Regions from separate parts of the Methylobacterium nodulans ORS 2060 genome, predicted to be linked through region 1. Evidence: riboswitches for the same ligand, from Rfam matches in the RefSeq annotation. Region 1 holds a riboswitch; each other region holds the start of a gene.
The links. Region 1 has a riboswitch for cobalamin ahead of MNOD_RS10350 (CbtB domain-containing protein). Riboswitches for the same ligand answer to the same signal wherever they lie in the genome.

Region 1 (5,366 bases):
ACCTGCGACCCGGTCTCGCTCTGCGGCTTGAGCAGAACGGGATTCATGTGGACGGAGGGCGCCACGCAAGCGGCCCGGGCCTGAAGGGCCTGCGCCCGCCCGATCTCGCCCCCCTCCGCCGTCACCGCGGCGTTGTTCGACATGTTCTGCGGCTTGAAGGGTCGCACTCGCAGGCCCCGCCGCGCGAAGGCTCGCGAAAGGCCGGCCACGATCAGGGATTTGCCGACATCCGAGCCGGTGCCTTGGATCATCAGGGTTCGGGCGGTCATCGGCAGTTTTTTTCGCGGATCCGCGTCCCTCGCCGGGCAGGCGCTTGCGCGCAGGCGGGCCCCGCCCATGGGACCCCGGGGCGGCTCGGCTTTCCCTATGTCGTATGTCCGGACGGAGAAATGGTGTCCACTTCTCCTGGACATCCTCCAGCAGACCCGCCCTCCGCCACGAAGCGCGCCACTTGCCCGGGAGTGTGGCCCGCCGGCCATAGGTGACGGCCACGCTTCGCGCTAATGTCGCACTTATCCGTGCAATCAACCCGGACGTGCGCCGATGTTCAAGACTGTTCTCCTGACCGGCGCCGCCACGGCGCTCCTCGCCGGCGCGGCTAGCGCGGCCGATCTGCCCCGCCGCGAGCCGCCGCCGCCGGTCTTCACGCCGGTCCCGGTCTTCACCTGGACGGGCTTCTATGCGGGCCTCCATACCGACTACGTCTTCACCGATCGCACGCGCATCACCACGGTCGGCAACACGGCGGTCAATGCGGCCGCCGTCGCGGGCCTCGTCCGGGCGCCGAGGATCTTCACCGAGGTCGACGGCTTCGCCAATATCGGCGGCGGCTTCGGCTACAACTACCAGTTCACGCCGGGCAGCGGCGTCGTCGTCGGCGTCCAGGCCGACTGGGCCTGGACCGACCTGGAGAAGAACCGGGGCTATCTGAGCCCGACGGTTCCGGTCTTCGGGAGCGCCTACCGGCAGGGCCTTGGCTGGCTCGGCACGCTGGTCGGGCGCGCCGGCTATGCTTTCGACCGCTTCTTCGTCTACGGCCTCGGTGGTCTTGCGTATGGCGACGTGACGACCGGCGCCACCTTCTTCAACCCCGGCGGCGTGGTCGCCTATACGGGCCAGATCACCGACTTCAGGACCGGCTTCGCCTATGGCGGCGGCATCGAGTACGCGATCCCCGACGACAGCTTCCTCGCGAGGCTCAACGTCCTGAGCCTCATCGGCGTCCAGTCGGCCGCCGTGACGATCAAGGCCGAGTACCTCCACTACGACCTCGGCAGCCGCAACGTGCTGATCAACAACACCGGCCTCGCCGGTTCGCCCGGCTCCTTCACGTCGCGCTTCCGCACCGAGGGCAACCTGGTGCGGGCCGGGTTCAACTACAAGTTCAGCGGACTTTGATACCAACGGCCCGGGCTGCTGACGCAGCAGATGCTGACGCAGCGGGCCGTTGAGCCATCTCGAATTGTCGACACCAAGCCTGCGGCTTGGCGAAAATTCGAGAACGGAACCACCGGTCACAAGAAAATGACCGGTGGTATGAGCCGTCACCGGGAGGGGATCAGAACTCGATCCCCTCCTGCGCCTTCACCCCCGCGGCGAAGTGGTGCTTGACCTGGCCCATCTCGGTTACGAGATCGGCGGCCGCGACGAGATCGGGCTTGGCATTGCGGCCCGTGACGACCACGTGGAGGTCGGGCCGCCGCTCGCGCAGCACCGCCACCACCTCGTCGAGGGGCAGGTACTCGTAGCGAAGCGCGATGTTGAGCTCGTCGAGGATGAGCAGGCGGATGCTGCCGTCCTGCATCAGTCGCTGGGCCTGGGCCCAGGCGGCCTCGGCGGCCGCCACGTCCCGCGCCCGGTCCTGGGTCTCCCAGGTGAAGCCCTCGCCCATCGTGTGCCACGCCACCTGATCGCCGAACCGGTCGAGGGCGAGGCGCTCGCCGGTCTCCCAGGCGCCCTTGATGAACTGCACCACGCCGACGCGCCAGCCGCGGCCGAGCGCCCGCAGCATCAGCCCGAAGGCCGCCGTGGACTTCCCCTTGCCCGGCCCGGTATGGACGATGAGCAGGCCCTTCTCGATGGTCTTGCCCGCCACCTCCGCGTCCTGAACCGCCTTGCGCTTGATCATCTTGGCGCGGTGTCGGGCGGCCTCGTCGTCGCTGTCCATCCTCATTCTCCCTTAACCACGAGCGGCAGGCCCGCCACCACCAGGACGACCCGGTCGGCGATGGCGGCGAGCCGTTGATGCAGGCGCCCGGCCTCGTCGCGGAAGCGCCGGGCGAGCGCGTTGTCTGGCACGATGCCGAAGCCGACCTCGTTCGAGACCAGGACCAGAGGCCCGGGATGGCGCGTGCAGGCCGCGACGAGAGCCCCGGTCTTGGCGGCGAGATCGGCCTCGTCCAGCAGGGCGTTGCTGAGCCACAGGGTCAGGCAGTCGACGAGGACAGGCCGTCCGGGCGGTGTCGCACCGAGCACCCCGACGAGGTCGCGCGGGGCGTCGCGCGTCTCCCAGCCGGCGGGCCGGCGGGCCCGGTGATCGGCGATGCGGGCCCGCATCTCATCGTCGTAGCCTTGCGCGGTCGCGACGTAGATCCAGGGCGCCGGCTCCGCCTGGACAAGGCTTTCCGCATAGGCGCTCTTGCCCGAGCGGGCGCCACCGAGAACCAGGGTCAGCCGCGGCCCCCTCGTCGCCTCACCCGCCACAAAAAGCCCCTCCTCCATAAATCCAAGCCGTGCTCCCCTTCGGCCGCCCTCGCGCGGATTGCAAGCCCGGGCCCGACCCGCTACGGTCTCCCGCGACGGTGCCTCGGCAACGAGGTGAAAAGGGAACGCGGGACGGGGCTGATCCCCGAAAGCCGCGGCTGCCCCCGCAACTGTGAGCGGCGCGGGCCCGCCATCGGCCACTGGAGCGATCCGGGAAGGCGGCGGGCACCTCTCGCAATGCCGCGAGCCAGGAGACCTGCCGTCACCCGCTTCCTCTCGACGCCGCCGGCGGGGCGGCAGGAGTTCGTCATGGTCGCTGTCACTCGTACCCTTTCTCCCGTGCTCGCCGGCGAACGGCTGAATGCGGTGCTCGTCGCCGCCATCCTCGGGCTCGGCCTGCTCTTCATGTCGGGCTTCTCGCCGGCGGCCGCGCTGCACAATGCCGCGCACGACTGGCGCCACGCGCATAACTTCCCCTGCCACTGAGCGACCGCTCGCTCACATCGGTGCTCGCCCCGCCCGGTGCTTCGGCGCCGCGCGGGCGTTCGCCCATGCGGGATTTGCCGCCATGACGATCCGACTGCTCTCCGCGGCCCTCGTCGCGGGATTCCTGGCCGCCTGCGTGGCGTCCGGGCTGCAATTCGCCCTGACCTCGCCGCTGATCCTGGAAGCGGAGAAGTACGAGACCCATGCGAGCCTGGAGCCCGTGCAGGCCTCGTCGCTGATCGTGCTCGCCCATGCGGGGTCGGAGCACGGGGCCGGCCACGGGGCCGGCGCGGAGACCGAGGAGTGGCAGCCGGCGCCCGGTCTGCCGCGGCTCGCCTTCACGGCGCTCGCCACGCTGGTGAGCGGGGTCGGCTATGCGCTGCTCCTCGGGGCGGTGCTGCTGGCGACGGGCCGCCCGGTGACGCGCGGGGAGGCCCTGCGCTTCGCCATCGGCGGCTTCCTCGCCGCGAGCCTCGCGCCGGCAATCGGCCTGCCGCCGGAACTGCCCGGGATGGGCGGGGAGGCGCTGGCGCTCCGGCAGACCTGGTGGATCGCCACCGCGCTGGCCACGGCGGCGGGCCTCTATCTCGTCGCGATCCGGGGCGGCGCACTGGCGGTGGCGACCGGGCTCGCGCTGATCGTGGCCCCGCATGTCTGGGGGGCGCCGCACGTGGCCGAGAGCAGCGCGCTGCCGGCCGCAGTCGCGGCGCAGTTCGCGGCCCGCTCGATCGCTGTCGCCTTCGCCTTCTGGGCGGTGCTGGGCCTCGCCTTCGGCTGGGCCTGGGATGCGGTCGCCCGCAAGCCTGCGGCGTGAGGACCGGGCGCATGGCCGTCACCCTCTATGTCTGCACCACCTGTCGGGCGGAATCCGATCCGCCCGACGGGCCACGGGCCGGCGCCCGCCTGCACGCTACGCTTGCCGAAACCCTGGCCGGGGAGGGCGTGCGGGTCGAGCCGGTGGAGTGCCTGTCGGTCTGCAAGCGGCCCTGCACGGTGGCGGTCTCCTCGCCTGGCCGCTGGACCTACGTCTATGGCGACCTCGACCCGGCGAGCGCCCCCGCCATCCTGCGCGACGGGCTGTCGCGCTACACTGCCGCGCCGGATGGTCTCGTGCCCTGGCGCGAGCGGCCGGAAGCCTTTCGCAAGGGCGTCATCGCCCGCATCCCCCCGTTTTCCGCATGAATCTGCTTCAGAAGATTCCCTGTACGATCGTCACCGGCTTCCTCGGGGCGGGCAAGACCACGCTGGTGCGCCACGTGGTGGAGCACAATGACGGGCGGCGCCTCGCGATCATCGTCAACGAGTTCGGGGATGTCGGCTTCGACGGCTCCCTGCTCGCCTCCTGCGGCGTGCCGGGCTGCGACGAGGATGCGGTGGTGGAACTGCCGAACGGCTGCATCTGCTGCACGGTGGCGGACGACTTCGTGCCGGCCCTGAACCGGCTCCTCGACCGGCCGGAACCCCCGGAGCACATCCTGATCGAGACCTCGGGCCTCGCCCTGCCGAAGCCCCTGGTCCAGGCCTTCAACTGGCCGGCGATCCGCTCGCGGGTGACGGTGGACGGCGTGGTCGCGGTGGTGGACGGGCCGGCGGTGGCGTCAGGCGCCTTCGCGGAGGATCCGGAGGCGCTGGCCGCGCAGCGCGCCGCCGACCGATCCGTCGATCACGACAACCCGCTGGAGGAGGTGTTCGAGGACCAGCTCCTCTGCGCCGACCTCGTCGTGGTGAACAAGGGCGACCTTCTCGACCCGGAGAGCCGGGCGCGGGTGCGGGCGGAGATCGAGGCGCAGTTGCCGCGGGCGGTGAAGCTCGTCGAGACGGCGCATGGCGCGATCGACCCGCGGGTGCTGCTCGGCCTCGAGGCCGAAGCGGAGAGCGATCTCGCCTCCCGGCCCTCGCATCACGAGACCGAGGAGGACCACGACCATGACGATTTCGAGAGCGTGGCGATCCCGGTCGGGGCGGCGGGCTCGCCGGACGACCTCGCGGCCCGGGTGGCCCGGGCCGCGGAGGTGCCGGGCGTGCTGCGCATCAAGGGCTTCTGCGCCGTGGCCGGGAAACCGATGCGGCTGGTGATGCAGGGGGTTGGCCGGCGCATCGCGCATCACTACGACCGGCCCTGGCATGCGGGCGAGCCGCGCGACGGGCGGCTGATGGTGATCGGCCTGTCGGGCTTC
Region 2 (5,366 bases), 760 kb from region 1:
ACCACGCCGCGATCCTCGACGTTCCGCGCCGCCGGGTGTCGGCGGGCGAGGGCGAGCGCCGCTTCCGCACTCAGCGGCGGCAGCGGCGCGCCCGTGACCGCGGAGAGCACAAGCCGGCGGCCATCCGGCCCCGTGAGGCGGTAGACCGGCTCGTCGTCCCGCATGGAGAGGGTGAAGGCGGCCGGAAAACCGGGGAGCCCCGCCAGCGCCTCCTGCGGCCCGAGCCGCACCGCATCGAGGGCAAGCGGCGGCAGCGCCGCCCGGCGCTCGGCCTCCGTCAGGGCGGGGAAGCCGACGAACAGCATCACCAGCCCGGAGACGAACCAGACGGCGAAGAACAGCCCGGCCGCGATGCCGAGCCAGCGATGGCCGAGATGCAGCCACCGTTTCATGGGCTTGGACCACCGCATCCGTCAGAACGTCACCTGATAGGCAAGCTCGACCGAGCGCGGGGGCCCAAGCAGCCAGGAATTGGTGTTGCCCGAGACCGCGTAGATCCGGTCGGTGAGGTTGTAGCCGCGCAGCGACAGGCGCGAATCCGGCGTCACCTGCCAGTCGAGGCTGGCATTGACGAGCGTGTAGCCGGGCCGGCGCGCGGTGTTGGCGAAGTCGCTGAAGACCGGGCCGACATTGTTGAGGCCGAGCCGCGCCACCCAGCCCGGCGCGAAGGCGTAGGCGATCCAGACATTGGTGACGCGCTGGGGCACGTCCTTCGGAACATTGCCGGCGTAGGATACCACCTGCCCTTTCACCCGCTCGGAGAAGGCGTCGTAGCGCGCCTGGAGCAGGGCGGTGTTGGCCTCGATGCGCCAGTGATCGTCGAGGGCGAAGGACAGGGCCGCCTCGACGCCCCGCGCGGATTGCCGGCCGACCTGCCGCGACTCACCCGGCCGGTCGGGATCGGGGACCAGCAGGTTGTCCTTGGCGATGTGGTAGGCGGCCAGCGTCCACTCGCCTCGGCCTCCCGCGAAGATGCCCTTCGCGCCGACCTCGACCTGCCGGCCCGTGGCGAGGTCGAACTGCGCCTGCGAGACGGTGGTGGTGATGAGGCTGCCGAGCGGATCGGCCGCGGTCGCGTATTGCGCATAGAGCGCGAGGTCGGGAACGGGGTTGTAGACGGCGCCGACCCGGTAGCTCAGGGACTCGAAGGTCTTGGTGAAGGCGGTGCCGGCGAGCGGCCGGGCGACGGAGACGGTGGGCGCGTCGAAGCGCACGCCCGTGATCAGCGCGAGCTGCGGCGTCAGCTCCAGCCGGTCCTCGGCGAAGACCGAGGCTTGGTTCACCCGCGAGATGATGTCCCGGCGCGTCCCGGCGAGGTTGAGGAAGGAGCCCGGCACGGGGAGAAAGGGGTTGACGAAGCTCACGCCCTCGAAGGGCGCGTTGCTGTCGCGGTCGAAGGCGATGCGGTTCACATCGAAGCCGGCCACCACGGTGTTGGGCAGGCCGAACAGGCTCCCGCGGACAGTCGCGTCGAAGCGGTTCCCGATCTGCTCCTGATGGTGGAGGATCTCGATGTAGTCGCTGCGGCGGATCAGCCCCGTCGCCGGCTGGAAGGTGTACTGCTCGACGTCGCGCCAGTGCCGCTCGGCGGAGAGCCGGTAGGCGGTGTTGCGGATGGTGACGTCCGGGCTCGGGCTCCACTCCGTGCGCAGCTGCGTCCAGTTGTCGAGCCAGGCCATGCGCGCATCGGCGACGTTGTAGTTGGTGAAGCGGATGCGCTCCGGCACGCGGGAGCCGATCAGCGGCGAGCCCCAGTAGCGGGTGGGCTCGTTGTAGCCGAGGTCGTGCGACAGGGTGAGGCTGAGATCGGGCGCGGCCCGCCAGGTGACCGCGCCGGAGAGCGCGAGGTTGCGGAAGTCGCCGTCCGGCCGGACCCAGCCGTCGGCGCGGTTGCCGCTGATGTTCAGCCGATAGGCCATCGCCTCGCCGATGGGCCCGCCCGAATCGAGGGCGAGCCGCGCCGTTCCGTCCGAGCCGAGGGCGGCCTGTGCCTCGTTCACGGGCGTGAAGACCGGCTTCTTCGGCACCACGTTGATCACGCCGCCGATGGCGCCCTCGCCGTAGAGCACGGAGGCGGGCCCGCGCAGCACCTCGATCCGCTCCGCCGACCAGGGGTCGAACGGGAAGGTGACGGTGCCGGCCCCGACATAGAGCCTCGTGCCGTCGTAGAGCTGCTGCACCGAGCCCGGCCCGGCGAAGCCCCGGCTGGTGAAGGAGAGATTGCCGTTGCCGGGATGCGCGATGCTGGTGATGCCGGTGGCGTTCTGCGTCACCGCATCCGCGATGGTGGTCTGGCCGCGCGCGCGGATGGTCTCGCCCGAGATCACGTCGAGGCTCGCCGGGGTCTGCAGCGGGGTCAGCCCGAGGCGGCTGCCGGAGCGGGCCGGCGCGGAGAGGGCGAGGCCGGGCGGCGGCCCCTCGCGCAGGCGGCCGGCCACCTCGATCATGTCGAGGGGGATCTCCTCGGCGCCGGCCGGCACGGCGAGAAGGAGGGCGAAGAGGGAGAAGCGGGAGGAGCGGAGCGCGGTCATGCGGGATCCGAAGCGGGGCGTCGGACCCGTCCTTAGCCGAAGCGGCGCAGAATGTAACGTTATAACGTTACGTATGGTCCGGCGGCGACGATCCCAGTCTCTGCGGTGCCTTGCGGCAGCGGAGCGGGGCGCATGTCGGCGGGCAGCGGCAGGCAAGGCGGGACAGGCGACGCATGTGGCACGTCACCGCGAGCTCAAGCCGACGGCCGCCGCGCGCCCGCTCCGGCTTCCACCAGGACACCCCGCCCGGCGTGCTCGCGTGTGACCACGGCTGACGGCAGGTCTCCTGGCTCGCGGGTCGCCGCCCCCCATCGTCTTCCCAGGGCAGACCCCAGTGACGTGGTGATGGAGGGCTCGCCGCTTACAGTTGCGGGGGCAGCCGCGGCCTCGGGCGCCAGCCCTCACCGCGTTCCCTTTTGATCCCCAAGGGGAACCGTCGCCGCATGCGTAGCCGTACGGATGCCCCGCGGTCAATCGCTGCCGGACCGCGGCCAAGGGCGCTGACGCCGGGCCGCGCTCCGCCGGAGCCCGCGAGCCTCGCCTGCCATCCGCGGCGACCGTCGCGGCTCACCGGGTCCCCCGGGCGGCGGGCTTGATCCGGATCAAGGCAGGGCGCGGCCCGCCCGGCCAAGACGAATCCGGACGACGCCGTTCCAGCCGTCTCTCCGTGCAAGGATCTCCCGATGAGCGCTCAGGTTCTGACTTCGACTGCTGCCCAGACCGTGCCCGCCCCGCAGGTCCGCTTGGCGACTGGCACTGCCGCGGGCGATCTTCCCACCTTGACCGCGCTCGGGCTCGCGATCGCCGCCACGCTGGTCACCGAGGTTCTGGTCTGGCTCGTCCTGTGAGCGCCTCCGAATAGATCGCGATGGCATCCGCGTAGGTGACCTCCCGCGGGTTGTTCACGAGGAGGCGGGTCTGCTTCATGGCGTCGGTGGCGAGCCGCGGCAGATCCGCCTCGCCGATGCCGATCGCGGCGAGCGAATCCGGCACGCCGCAATCGCGGCAGATCGCCCCGAGGCTCTCGACGAAGCGGGAGGCGGCCTCCGCCGGAGGAAGCCCGGCTGCCGCGGGGTCGAGGATCGGAGCGAGCTCGGCATAGAGTGCCTGCGCGGCGGGCAGGTTGAAGCGCATCACGCCCATCAGCACGAGGGCGTTCGAGAGCCCGTGCGGCACGTGGAAGAGGGCGCCGATCGGGTAGGCGAGCGCGTGGACCGCGGCGACCGGCGCGTTCGCGAAGGCCATGCCGGCGAGCATCGAGCCGAGCAGCATGGCTCCCCGTGCCGCACGGTCCGAGCCCTCCCGGCAGGCGGTGCGGATGTTCCCCGCCAGGAGCGTCAGCGCCTGCCGGGCGAACTGGTCCGACATCGGGTTCTTCTTGTGGCGGCTCGTATAGGCCTCGATGGCGTGCACCATCGCATCGATGCCCGTCGCCGCCGTCACGGAGGCGGGGAGGCCGAGGGTGAGGTCCGGATCGAGCACCGCCCAGTCGGGCAGGAGGGCGGCCGAGACCACGCCCTTCTTCTCGGTCGTCGGCGTCGTCACGATCGCGATCGGCGTCACCTCGGAGCCGGTCCCGGCCGTGGTCGGCACGAGGACGAGCGGGAGGCGCTGCCCTTTGGCGAGCCCGACGCCGTAGAGCGCGTCGAGGGGCTCGTCGCTGCGCGCCAGATAGGCGACGAGCTTCGCCGTATCGAGGGCCGAGCCGCCGCCGATCGCGAGCACGAGGTCCGTCCCCTCCGCTCGTGCCCTTGCCGCGGCGGCCTCGATGACCGCCGCAGGCGGGTCGGCCACCACCGCATCATAGATGCCGACGCTCAGCCCGGCCGCCTGGAGCGCGGCCTCGGCCGGCGCGGTCAGCCCCGCTCCCCGCACGCCCCGGTCGGTGACGAGCAGGATGCGCCGCGCCCCGAGCGGCCCGATGATCTCCGGCAGCTTCGCCGTGGCGCCGGGCTCGAACAGGATGTTGGGGCAGGTCTGGAAGGTGAAGGGGGTCATGGGGCGACCTCGAAAGGCATGGCGACGCGGGCGGACGGATCCTTGTCGAGACCGGTGCGGGTCACGGCGCGACCCGCCGCAGCACGAAGGCCATGCCGACCTGCGGCTCGCGACGCCAGCGGCCCTCGCCCACCGGGAGCAGCGTCACCACGTGGCCCCGCCGGGCAATCAGGGTGAGCCGGCCGGATTCGTAGCGCCAGGAGACCGGGTCGAACACCGTGAGGCCGAGGTCGCGGCAGCCCTCCAGCACCCGGAGCGCCCCGGGATCGAGGGCGAGCCGGCAGGTCTCCGTCTCGGCGTAGCGGTCGAGCGCGTAGACGCCCGCGACCCCCTCGGGCGCGGCGGGCGGTGTCGGCCAGAGGTCCGGCGGCGGCTTCGCGGCCGGCGCGGACTGGGGCAGCGCGACCGGCGTGACCGGCGGGAGAGGGGGAGCGGCCCGCGGCCCCTCCGGTGCCAGGGCGTAGGTCTCGCCCGAGCCCGCCGCCTTGAGAGCGCCCGGCGTCTCGGCGAGGGCGAAGTCGAGCACCGGCTTGGCCTCCGGGTCGAGGAAGCGCAGCGCCCCGTCCTCCAGCCGCCAGGCCGAAAGCCCGTTGAGGATCGGCAGCGCCCGCCGGCAGCCGGCCGGGAAGCGCAGCGCGTGGCCGCCCGAAGCGGCCTCGCTGGTCAGCGTCACGACGCAGCGCCGGTAGCTGCCGTCGAGGGCGAGGGTCCAGGTGCCCAGCGCCTCCGCGTCGGTGCGCGGCCGGGCGGGATCCGCCCCGGCCGCCCGCGGCGAGGCGGCCGCGAGGGTGAGGACCGCGAGGGCGACAAGGAGGCGGGCGGTCACGGCCGCGGCCA
Region 3 (5,366 bases), 860 kb from region 1:
GCCGTTGTAGAAGCGCAGGTCGGCGAGCGTGGGTTGCTGGCCGGCGATGGCGATGAAGAGCGGGTGGTAGTTCACGTCGAACAGGTTGCGCACCTGCGCGAACAGCTTCACGCCGGGCATCAGGTCGACCTCGCCGCGCAGGTGGACGAGGAAGAAGGGATCCTTGCGCCAGATGTACTCCCGGTAGGGCTCCGCGGCCGGTACGCGCAGGTTCTCCTCCGTGTTGTACCAGACCGGGCCGTTGAGCTCGCCCTGGATCTGGAGCGTCCACGGATAGGCCACATCCCCCTGACCGAACCGCGTGCCGAGCGCGAGCTGGTACAGGTAGACGCGCTCGACCCGGTGCGTGTTGGCGGTGGCCACCGTCACTGCGCCCTTGTCCTTCATGTCGAAGTTGTAGTTGCCGTTGACATAGGCCCGCCAGCGCCAGACGCCCGGCTCCCAGCCGAATGTCCGCACCATGTCGGTCTCGTACTGGACCTCCATTCCGCGGATCACGACGTCACCGGGATTGTTGACGTAGTCCGAGGTGTTGGAATTGCGGCCACGGGCGCGCGTGATGATGCGGTCGGAGATGACGTTCTGGAAGAGCGCCACGTCGAGGCGCGAGACGCCGCTCGTCAGCGTCGTGCCGATCTCGACCTGCTCGCTCGTCTCGGGGCGGATGTTCGGATTGCCAAAGATGCGCCCGCCGCCGAGGGTGTTGAAATCCGCCGCGAGCTCCGAGGCCGTGGGGGCCCGGAAACCGGAGGATGCACCGATCCGGAAGGCCGCCCAATCGGTCGCCTTGAAGGCCGCGCCGACGGAATAGGTCGTCGCCTCATAGGGGCGGGTGCCGTTCACCTGCGCCGTGAGGTAGGGCGTCGGGTCGAAGCTCGTCGTGCCGTAGGTCCGGCGCACGCCCGCCCTCAGGGTCACGCGGTCGTCGAACAGGCGCTGGGTGTCCTCGATGTAGAGGGCATGGAACTGATCGGTCTGGTTGTTGTCCTGCGGCGAGACCTGCGCGAGCGGGTTGCCAGGCACGCCGGCGCGGAAGCGGTCGGAGCGCAGCCGGCTCGTTTCCCAGTCCCAGCCCAGCAGCAGGTCGTTGCCCGTGAACAGGTTGAATCGCGGCTGGAAGCGCGTGCCGAGGATATCGAGATAACGCGTGTTGAAGTCCGCACTCGTGCCCGGCACCGGCAGCCCGGTACCGCCGCGCTGAATGGGCGAGGCCCACTTGAAACGGTCTTCGTCATTCACGCTGTAGAGCTGAGCGAACAGGCTCATCCGTCCGTCGTCGCTGCGGCCGGTGTAGCTTGCGTCGAACGAGCCGTTGATGCGGTCGTCCTTGCTGTAGATGTTGCCGCCCGAGCCACGGAAGCCGACGCCGTAGATGCCATCGGTGCGCAGGGTGAAGTCAAGCCGGTTGTTCGGATCGATCTGCAGACCGAGGCCGCCCGTGATGCCCATGCGGTTCCACTGGGTGTTGGCCATGCGGCCTCCGCCCGTTCCGGCGAAGTAGTCGTCACGCTTCGCCCCCGAGAGACCGAGGTAGTAGTCGAACGGGCCCACCACGCCGCCGGTCTGCGCACGCCCCTGGGCGAGCCCCCAGACGCCGCCGATGCCCTCGACCAGGGTGCCGGGTGCGGTGCGCCCGGTCTTCAGGATGATGTTGATGACGCCGCCGATGTTCTGGCTGCCGTAGATAACCGACGACGGCCCGCGCACGATCTCGATCCGCTCGATGTCGGCGATCGACAGCTTGGAGAGATTGGCGGTGCCGGCGCGCCGCCCGTTCATCAGGACGAGGACCTGGCTCTTGAAGTCCTTGCCCTGTCCATCGGTGGCGCCGCCGCGGATGTTGATCGAGGTCTGGCCCGGAGTCCATTCCGAGAAGAAGCCGACCGCGTTCTCGGCCAGGAGGTCGGTGACCGACTTCGCGGTCGAGGTCTCGATCATCGTCCGGTCGATGACCTGGACCGTTCCGGCGATCTCAGAACGCGGTTCCGGACGGCCGGTGGCGGTCACGACGATCTGGTCGAGGGCGATCTCAGCGCGCTCCTGGCCCGCCGCAACGGTCGACAGAGCACTCCCGCCAAGGAGCGCGAGCGCGAGGGGCCGCAGGCGACGGGGCATCACGAGTCTTTTCTCCAGACGAGGATGGCCGAGGTACGGGGAACGGAGAGGCGATGGCCGCCGGGGACAGCGATGGCCTGGGCCTTGAGGTGCCGGCGGAGCGCAGGGCGCCGGGGATCGCCAGGGGCCCAGCCGAGACGTTCGGCGAGGTAGGCTGCCATCGGCGCAAAGTCGGGAACGATCGCGCTGAAGGTCCAGTCGACGCGCGTTGCGATGGCAGGCCGCTCGCCGGGCGGCAGGCGTCGGAGCACGATGTCGACGCCCGGCGTTTCGTCCTCGCCGTGCCATTCGCGCGGCAGGCAGCCGGCAAGGCAGAGGCCGCGGGGACCCTGCTGGGCGGGAACCAGCCAGACGATGGTGCGCCGGGCCCATCGCCGGCACCGGATGAGGAATGCCGCCGCATCGGTCAGGGGCGCGGGCATGTTGGCGGCCAGCACCGTGTCGGCACAGCCATCCGGCAGGTCGGCCTCCCGCCAGCCGAGCGGATGGAGCTGTGGCGGCGGAGCCAGCGCCCGCAACCGGCGCTGCATGGCAGGCGCCGGCTCGATCACCGTCCAGGCTGCCGCCCGGTCGCGGAGGGCGTGTCCGAGCTGGCCGCCGCCAGCGCCGACATCGAGGAGATCGCCAACCTGCGGCACCGCTGCCCGCAGAAGCGGAATGATCCGCGCGACATAATCCGAGCTGTCGATCCCGCCCGCGTAGAGTTCGAGCGGATCGATCCCGGGCGGATCCGTGCGTTGCGGGATGTCGGCGACCTCGTTGGGTGCCGTTGACGATCGAGACTGTTCCATCGGTCCTTCCCCGAACCTCAGGGGAGACCGATCGCGGACGCAGGCAGCTGCCGCAGCGCTCAGGCTGCTCGCGCGCATGCGACCCGTCAGGACTCCCCGCCCACGAGACATGTCACGGTCAAGGCAGGTCTCCTGGCTCGCGGGTCGCTGCCATCCCTCTGGTCTTCCCGGTGACACCTCACCAGTGACGCGGAGCGAGGGATGACTCGTCGCTTACAGTTGCGGGGACAGCTCCGGCCTTGACGCAGGGGCGCCGCACCGGATTCCCTCTTCGCTCTCCGTCATGGGACGGAGAGAACCTTGACCATGGCTCAAGAACCGATCGGCACAAGGGTTGTCAACTGCCGGAAACACGCCCCACGCTGACTTAACGCTTCGAAGCGATCGCGCCGGCTTCGGCCTCGTCACGTGGAACGGCCGCCGCCTTGATCTCACAGCCCGCAGGGGCTGGTTGCAGCCCGTTCAGGATGGAGCCGGATCGATCGCGAGGAACAGCCTGACGTCATCGCCGATGCGGCGAGGCGGCGACCTGTGCACCAGAGGGCCGGCGGACGATGCGACCGTCCGTGCCCCCTTGAAGACCGCGACCACGCCGGTGTCCACCTCGCGAATGGCGGCGTCCGGAACCGATGCGCTTCTCCCGAAGCAGGCGGCATCATCCTGGGAGAGCCATTGCGTGCCGCGGCCCCGATAGGTGGTCGCGAGGCGCAGAGCGATGGTGTCGGTGTGGAAGAACCGGCAGGCGTCTCCCTCGACGACCTCCAGACGAATCGCGACGCGGGCAGCGCCACAGAGATTGGCCAAGGTCGCGGCGAGGCCGGTGATGTCGGCGACGAGCCACTTCGCGGTGTCCGCATCGACCACGGCGAGCCGATCCATGCAGCCAGCGAGATCGGCGGCAACGCGGCTGGGACGCGTCACGAGCCGCAGCTGCGGCAGCGCATCCGTCGGGTGCGTGACGAGGCGTCTCTCGACGGCTTCGGGGAGCCGGCGCTGCCACAGCACGAGGTTGATGCCCGGCCTTCGGATGGTCCGCAGGACCTTCGGGCCGTCACTTGCGCGGACATGGCCTGGCAGCCCGGCCACAGCCGCCTGCCGTTCCACGTCCCCGACCTGCCTGTCGCCTGTGTCGCCGTCGCATCCGGCCGCCCGTTGCGGGCGCGCTCCGTGATCGGACCTCTGAGCGGCAAGGGAGGTCTGGAAGGCCACCGGATTACACCCCCCAGACCGGGAACAGGTCGTCGAGCCGCTTCTGCGCCTTCGTCGGCCCAGTCGTGACACTGTCGGCGAGACTGGCGTCCAACCCCACCCGGATCGCGGCCTCGCCCCTATCGGGGCCGCCGATGAACACGAGTTCCTGCCGCCGGTCGCCCCAGCGCCGGCTCCAGGGGATGCAGCCGTTGGTCATCTCGATGAGCATTTCATCGGTGCGCGAGAGGTTCGCGCCGCCATCGCGCACGAGATCGGCGTCGATGTTCACCTCGTTCATGTCGTTGGCGATGACCGCGCCGCGCCGGCCTTCACGGTCGTTCAGCACCTGGTTGAGGAGCGTCGTCTTGCCCGCGCCGAGGACGCCGGACAGGAGGCTGACGGGGAGGAGAGGTGAGGTGGGCGGCATCGATATATGAAACGTTATAGTATTACATGAGCGAGGCATAAAGCCGTAGCCACGCTGGCCTGTCAATGGTGCGCAGGAGACCCGGGGGCATTCGGGGTGGGGATGGTGGACTCCTCCGGCCCGCGCCGCCGACAGACGCTCGTCGCCGGCGGGCCGTCGCGATCCAGCCGAGACGCGCTCCGGCAGCCACACCGGTCCTCATGCCGAGCAACCATTCGATCGAGGGCTATCGGGGCTGCCACAGAAGGAAGCGCCCGGTCAGCCGGGTTCATCCGTCAGGCTCGGCGCAGCCGGTGGTGAACCCATCCCAACAGTCGTTGACCATGACTGTTGGTTCCGGTCTCGAGCTTTCGATAAGCCTCCGGCTTGGCACCAGACAGTCGAGACGGGTCGACGGCCCGCTGCGTCAGCTCCCGCTGCCTCAGCAGCCTGGGCCGTTGGCATGATCATTCCGCCATGCTCTCCTCGGCCTGCTCCGCCGCCTCCTGCCCGCTCCGCCGGGCCCGCGTCGCCCGGGCGCGCTCGGTCTCGCGCAGGCGCCGGCGGCGGGTCTCCAGCCCCTCGCGGGTCGGCGGCCACCAGCCGCGGCGGACGTCGTCCGGCCGCGCCGCGGGGGTCACCTCCGCAAGTTCCCGGAAGCTCGGCATCCGCCACCAGCCCCAGACGACGGCGCGGCCCGGAGGCAGCGGCGCGACGGCGTGCGGCACCTCGCCCGGCCCGACCGGCTCGGTGTCGAGCGCCTCGAATACCACGACGCCGAAGGCGGCGGTCTCGACCGGCACCCCGAGCGGCGGCAGGTCGTCGGCCGGCACCGGGAAGCGACGGCGGCGGCGCTCGCTCTC
Region 4 (5,366 bases), 990 kb from region 1:
GCGGTTATGGATCGTCTTTGCCCGCAAGCAGCCGTTACCGGGCAACGAAAGAGAGAGGACGATGATTTCTGACGAAACGATCGTGGAATGGGCCCGCATTCTTCAGTCGGGAAATCATGCGGATCAGGAGAACCTCTACAGCTACATCTTGTCTCGCGCTGCCGAGGAAGACTTCCGGATCGTGCCCCTGCGCATCACTTACTTCATCCACCGCGGCAACGACTTGCAGGCGCTTTTGCGGGTGTCGACGCGGTTCATGTCGTTCCCGGAGTTCTGGGGCCCGTGCCTGAGGCATCTCGCCAACAACGTCTGCATCCACTGCGGCGACCCCCGCAGCGCCGTCCCCTACCTCGACGCGGCCCACCGCGACGGGGCTCTCCCCGGCGAGATGGTGCTGTTCACGGCCGCCCAGCACGTCCGGATCGGCAATGCAGAGCGGGCGCTGAGCCTGATCGCGGAGGTCGAGTCCCGGTTCCCGGAACTCGCCCGGGAGGCGGCGATCCATCGTCAGTTCGTCGATCTCTTCTCACGCTTCGACTACAACCAGGCCAGGCGGATGCTCGATGAGGTCAAGGAGCGGTTCGCCCGCGCCAGCCTCGCCGACCTCGAGAGGGAGATCGTCAGAGCCCTCGACATCGGGTCGCCGTACCTGTTCCTGCGCCTCGGCGACGGTGAGGGATCCTGCACGATCATCGACGCCGATGACGAGGCCGCGCACTGCGACTACTACCGCGCCAACCGCCGCGAGTTCGTCGACATCTGGTTCAAGGACGAGTCGGTCCTCGACGATCCGGAGTTCACCCGGGCGATCGAGGCCTTCAACGAGGCGATCCCGGCGGCGGACTCCCTGGGCGGCATCTGGGCGGAGTTGGTCGACCACGAGTACGGGCTCGGATCCCGGCGCGGCATCGCCTGGGTGGTCAACACGATGCGCAAGGTCCTGATGCTCGCCGACCGCGACCCGGCCTGGGCCGCCAGAACCTCGATGCACACAGCGCTGTGCTGCACTACGACCTGCTGCTCAGCGGCACCCTGGCGCGGCTGCTGCGCGGCCGCAAGCGGGTCGGCTTGATCAGCTGTCATGACGACCTGCCTGAGGCGCTCCGGCGCACCTACGGGATCGGCGAGGTCGAGCACCACAAGGTACCCGGCGAGCAGATCCACCAGGAGACGCTCGGCGCCAAGGCGGTCGAGGGCGCGCACTGGCCGCACCGCTTCCGTGAGCTGTGCGAGGAACTCGACCGCCCGGCCGATCGCCGCGGGCAGCTGTTCCTGGTCGCGGCCGGGATGCTCGGCAAGATCTACGCCCACAAGCTGAAGAAGAGCGGTGCCGTCGTCATCGACATCGGCGCCGTCGCCGACCTCTGGATGGGGAAGATCACCCGGTCGTTCCCCAGCCTCCCGCCGGAGGTTGCGCTCAAGCCGAGATTCCCGCCCGTCGTCTTCGTCGACATCGGCGGGCTCGGCGGCATCGGGCCAGAGTGGCAGCCCTACCTCGAGAGCGTCCGGCCGGTGGTGTTCGAGCCCAACCCCCCAGAGGCGGCCGCCATCCGCGAGCGCATCGCGCAGCGCCCGGGCGGGATCGTTCTCGAGCGGGCGCTGAGCAACCGGGCCGAGCGGCGCACCCTTAACGTCGCCAAGAGCCTCGACTGCACCTCGCTGCTCGCCCCGAACAGCGAATTGCTGCGGCGGTACTCGATCGAGCCCGCTTTCCGGGTCACCCACACGGTCGATGTCGACTGCGTGCGCTACGACACCCTCGTGCGCTGCGGCGAGGCGCCCCTGCCGGAGGTGATCAAGATCGGCGTGCAGGGCTTCGAGTACGAGGTGCTGGAGGGCTTCGGCGACACGCTGTCCCACTGCCTGGGCGTGAAGCTTAAGGCGCACCTCTACCCAATCTACGAGGGCCAGAAGCTCCTGCACGACCTCGTGCGGCTGCTGCAGCCCTTCGGGCTGGCCCTGCGCAGGATCACCCCGGTCGACCATTTCGACGGCGACGTCGTCGAGGTGGACGCCTGGTTCACCTGCGACGCCGCGCGGACCGCGGCGCTCGACCCGGAGAGGGCCGCGAAACTCGCCTTCATCGAGACCGTCTGGGAACTTCCCCCGCACCGGCGGGTGTTCGGACCGGACCAGTTCGCCTGAGGCGACAGGCGAGCCGCGAGAAACCCGGCGCGGTTCACTCCCATCGGATCCGTCCTCCGTTGGATCAAGACCTGCTTCAGGGTGGACCATTGCCGAGGTAGAGATCAGCCATGACAGGATTGGCGGCATTGATCCTCAGTAGATCCCGCTGGATTCCTGCCATGGCCCGCCGATCTGATCTCAGAAGTGATAGTTGATGCCGGCCTTCACGATGTGGTCGGTCAGTTCTATCTTGTCATTGCCGATCTTGAAGTCCTGAGTAAGTCACACATAATTGTATTCACCTTTGAGCGACAGATTGTCGGTGAGGGCATGCTCGATGCCGGCACTGACCAGGTAGCCGGTCTTCCACTTATTGCCGGCGGCCGTGCCAATGGGTCCCCTTGCACCAAGTTCCATCGTCGCAAGGCCGGCCGTGCCATAGACGAGCGTGCGATCGCAAGCGCGTCGTTCTCGACCAGATCGACCTCGTAGAGCTTGTCCGAGGTTCCGTCCTTGAGCCAGAGCCGGGCCGATCGGACAATCCTCACGCCTTCCCCACAGAAACCTTGGGCGCCGGCGGCGGACTGTATCGGCACAGACACATCTGCGTAAGCGCCTTTGCGGCTGCCGCGGAGCGGGCGCCCGGTCCTGCGGCCCCCGCTCGCGGCATCCCTGCCGGGAAGGCTGTGCTCTCCGGGTCACATAAGTCGTAACAATATTACATTACATGCCGCAGCGTGTTGACCCGCCGCCTCGTCGCGGCAAAGGTCTCGTTGCCAAGGTTCCCGTGGGTTCGTGCCTGCGGGATAAGAGGGAATTCGGTGGGCTCTCAAGGAGCGAAGCCGAAGCTGCCCCCGCAACTGTAAGCGGCGAGCTCTGCCGAACACGGTCACTGGTGCGTAGCACTGGGAAGGCCAGGCAGAAGCGGCGACCCGCGAGCCAGGAGACCTGCCTTGGCATGGTCACGACTCTCGGGCGGGGTGTCCCGGTGGAGCGCATGAGCGGTGCGGCACTCCCAAGGCCCATCCGCGCAGGCAATCCCTGGGCGAACGCTCGACAACCTTGAGCGCACCAGTGAGTTTTCGTCTGAGCCCGGCCATGATCCAACAGCCCTCTCCCTGCTTCGGGGAGCGCACGAGACGATCGTCGGTGCGCCTCCGGCGCAGGCCGCACTGGGTGCTCGCGGCGGCCGTGGCCGTCGGCGCGCCCGGGTCGGATGCGTTCGCGGAGGAATCGACCATCGCCCTGGAGGAGGTGGTGGTGGAGGGGCGCGGGCCCGGCGCCCCGACAGCGGCCTCGGGCGCGATCAGCCTGATCGGCCCGACACCCGGTTTCCGCGCCGATCGGGCGGTGAGCAGCACCAAGACCGACACGTCGCAGCGCGACGTGCCGCAGGTCGTCACCGTCGCCCCGCGCGAGGTCATCACGGATCTCGCCGCCACCCGCGTCGACCGCGTCTTCAACTACACGCCGGGCGTGGCGCAGCAGAACAATTTCGGCGGCCTGACCCTGTTCAGCTACGCGGTGCGCGGGGTGGCCACCTCGGAGATCTACAAGAACGGCTTCCCGCTCAACCGCGGCTATCCGCCCCCGCCCGACACCCAGAACGTCGAGCGGATCGAGGTGCTCAAGGGGCCGGGCGGCGGCCTGTTCGGCCGCAGCGACCCGGGCGGGCTCGTCAACATCATCACCAAGCAGCCGACGGCCGAGCGCTTCGTCGAGATGGGCGGCCTGTGGGGCTCCTTCGAGCAGGTCCGCGGCACCCTCGATGCGGGCGGCGCGCTCAACGAGGAGGGGACGCTCCTCTATCGCCTCAACCTCGCGGCCGGGCGCCAGAACAGCTTTCGTGATTTCGTCGACGGCGACCGGCTCCTCGTCGCCCCGGTGCTGAGCTGGCAGGTCACGCCCGATACCAGGATCACGGTCGAGACCGAGTTCCTGCGCAACCGCGTCGTCTTCGACCGCGGCGTGATCGCGATCAACCGGCAGCTCGGCTTCCTGCCGATCTCCCGCTTCCTCGGCGAGCCGGGCCAGAGCGTGAACCAGTCCTCCGACGCGATGCAGGTGCGCGTCGACCACCGCTTCGACGCCGACTGGCAGATGCGGCTCGCCACCTACCTCAACACCGGCTCGCTGGTGGGCGAGGCCGCCGAGGTCCGCGCCATCGCGGCCGATAACCGCACGGTCTCCCGCGACCGCAACTTCCGCGACTACCGCTGGGACGTGGCGATCGGCCAGGCCGAACTCGTCGGGCGCTTCGACACCGGCGGGATCGGCCACACCCTGCTCCTCGGCTTCGAGCGCGAGAGCACCGACAGCCGCACCGTGTCTCCCCGCTCGAACTTCCGCCAGAGCCCCTACGCCCTCGACATCTATGCGCCCGTCTACGGCCAGGCGCGGCCGCCGCTGACGATCCCGCGCAACACCCTGGAGCGGGTGACCAACACCGCACTCTACGCGCAGGACCAGATCGTGCTGAGCCCTGAGTGGAAGGCGCTCCTCGGCGTGAGGTTCGACTTCTTCGAACAGTCCTTCCTGGAGCGCGTCCCGCGCGGCCTGACCGAGCAGTCGCGGGTCGCCGCGACGCCGCGGGCGGGCCTCGTCTACCAGCCGCTGCCGGACCTCGCCCTCTACGCCAATGTCGGCACGAGCTTCCGGCCGAATATCGGGGTCGATGCGGCGGCGGCCGCGCGCTCCGGCCCGTTCGAGCCCGAGACCGGCCTCGGCTACGAGGTGGGCGCGAAGCTCGACCTCTTCGGCGGAGCCCTGAACCTCACAAGCGCGGCGTTCCGGGTCGAGCGCGAGAACGTGCTCACCCCCGATCCCGCCAACAGCGGCTTCTCGCTCGCGGCGGGTGCGGTGCGCAGTCAGGGCTTCGAGCTGACCGCGGCCGGCCAGCTCTCGCCGGAGCTGAAGATCCTGGCGGGCTACGTCTACGCCGACGCGGTGGTGACGAAGGACAACGTGCTGCCGGTGGGCGCAGCCCTCATCAACGTGCCGCGGCACAGCGGCAGCCTGCTCGCGGTCTACGAGGTGCAGGAGGGGCCTTGGAAGGGGCTCGGGGTCGGCGCCGGCCTGCGCGGGGTCGGCGCGCGGGCGGGGGACGCGGCCGGCACCGGTTTCACCCTGCCGGCCTACGTCGCGGCCGACGCGCTGGCCTACTACCGCTACGAGAACGTCCGCTTCGGCCTCAACGTCGAGAACGTGTTCGACACCACCTATTACGAGAGTTCGCTCAA

Region 2: linked by a shared signal. The riboswitch ahead of MNOD_RS06790 (TonB-dependent receptor) and the one ahead of MNOD_RS10350 (CbtB domain-containing protein) in region 1 are both predicted to bind cobalamin.
Region 3: linked by a shared signal. The riboswitch ahead of MNOD_RS06375 (class I SAM-dependent methyltransferase) and the one ahead of MNOD_RS10350 (CbtB domain-containing protein) in region 1 are both predicted to bind cobalamin.
Region 4: linked by a shared signal. The riboswitch ahead of MNOD_RS14855 (TonB-dependent siderophore receptor) and the one ahead of MNOD_RS10350 (CbtB domain-containing protein) in region 1 are both predicted to bind cobalamin.

The regions. Positions count from the first base shown of each region.
Region 1 covers NC_011894.1:2,251,360-2,256,725, forward strand. Annotated here, with positions in the region: gene MNOD_RS10330 (cobyric acid synthase) at 1-251, opposite strand, end outside; gene MNOD_RS10335 (outer membrane protein) at 544-1,398, shown strand; gene cobO (cob(I)yrinic acid a,c-diamide adenosyltransferase) at 1,559-2,167, opposite strand; gene cobU (bifunctional adenosylcobinamide kinase/adenosylcobinamide-phosphate guanylyltransferase) at 2,170-2,703, opposite strand; cobalamin riboswitch at 2,783-2,981, shown strand; gene MNOD_RS10350 (CbtB domain-containing protein) at 3,013-3,189, shown strand; gene MNOD_RS10355 (CbtA family protein) at 3,272-4,003, shown strand; gene MNOD_RS10360 (DUF1636 family protein) at 4,015-4,371, shown strand; gene cobW (cobalamin biosynthesis protein CobW) at 4,368-5,366, shown strand, end outside.
Region 2 covers NC_011894.1:1,489,044-1,494,409, forward strand. Annotated here, with positions in the region: gene MNOD_RS06785 (PepSY domain-containing protein) at 1-392, opposite strand, end outside; gene MNOD_RS06790 (TonB-dependent receptor) at 414-2,531, opposite strand; cobalamin riboswitch at 2,791-2,983, opposite strand; gene MNOD_RS46200 (hypothetical protein) at 3,215-3,379, shown strand; gene MNOD_RS06795 (iron-containing alcohol dehydrogenase) at 3,348-4,529, opposite strand; gene MNOD_RS06800 (AprI/Inh family metalloprotease inhibitor) at 4,591-5,355, opposite strand; gene MNOD_RS06805 (2-hydroxyacid dehydrogenase) at 5,352-5,366, opposite strand, start outside.
Region 3 covers NC_011894.1:1,394,148-1,399,513, reverse strand. Annotated here, with positions in the region: gene MNOD_RS06380 (TonB-dependent receptor) at 1-2,115, opposite strand, end outside; gene MNOD_RS06375 (class I SAM-dependent methyltransferase) at 2,115-2,906, opposite strand; cobalamin riboswitch at 3,012-3,224, opposite strand; gene MNOD_RS06370 (DUF1826 domain-containing protein) at 3,369-4,010, opposite strand; partial or broken gene MNOD_RS06365 (GTP-binding protein) at 4,297-4,524, opposite strand; gene MNOD_RS06360 (hypothetical protein) at 4,971-5,366, opposite strand, start outside.
Region 4 covers NC_011894.1:3,237,090-3,242,455, forward strand. Annotated here, with positions in the region: gene MNOD_RS14845 (hypothetical protein) at 62-1,072, shown strand; gene MNOD_RS41510 (FkbM family methyltransferase) at 1,000-2,145, shown strand; cobalamin riboswitch at 2,890-3,097, shown strand; gene MNOD_RS14855 (TonB-dependent siderophore receptor) at 3,226-5,366, shown strand, end outside.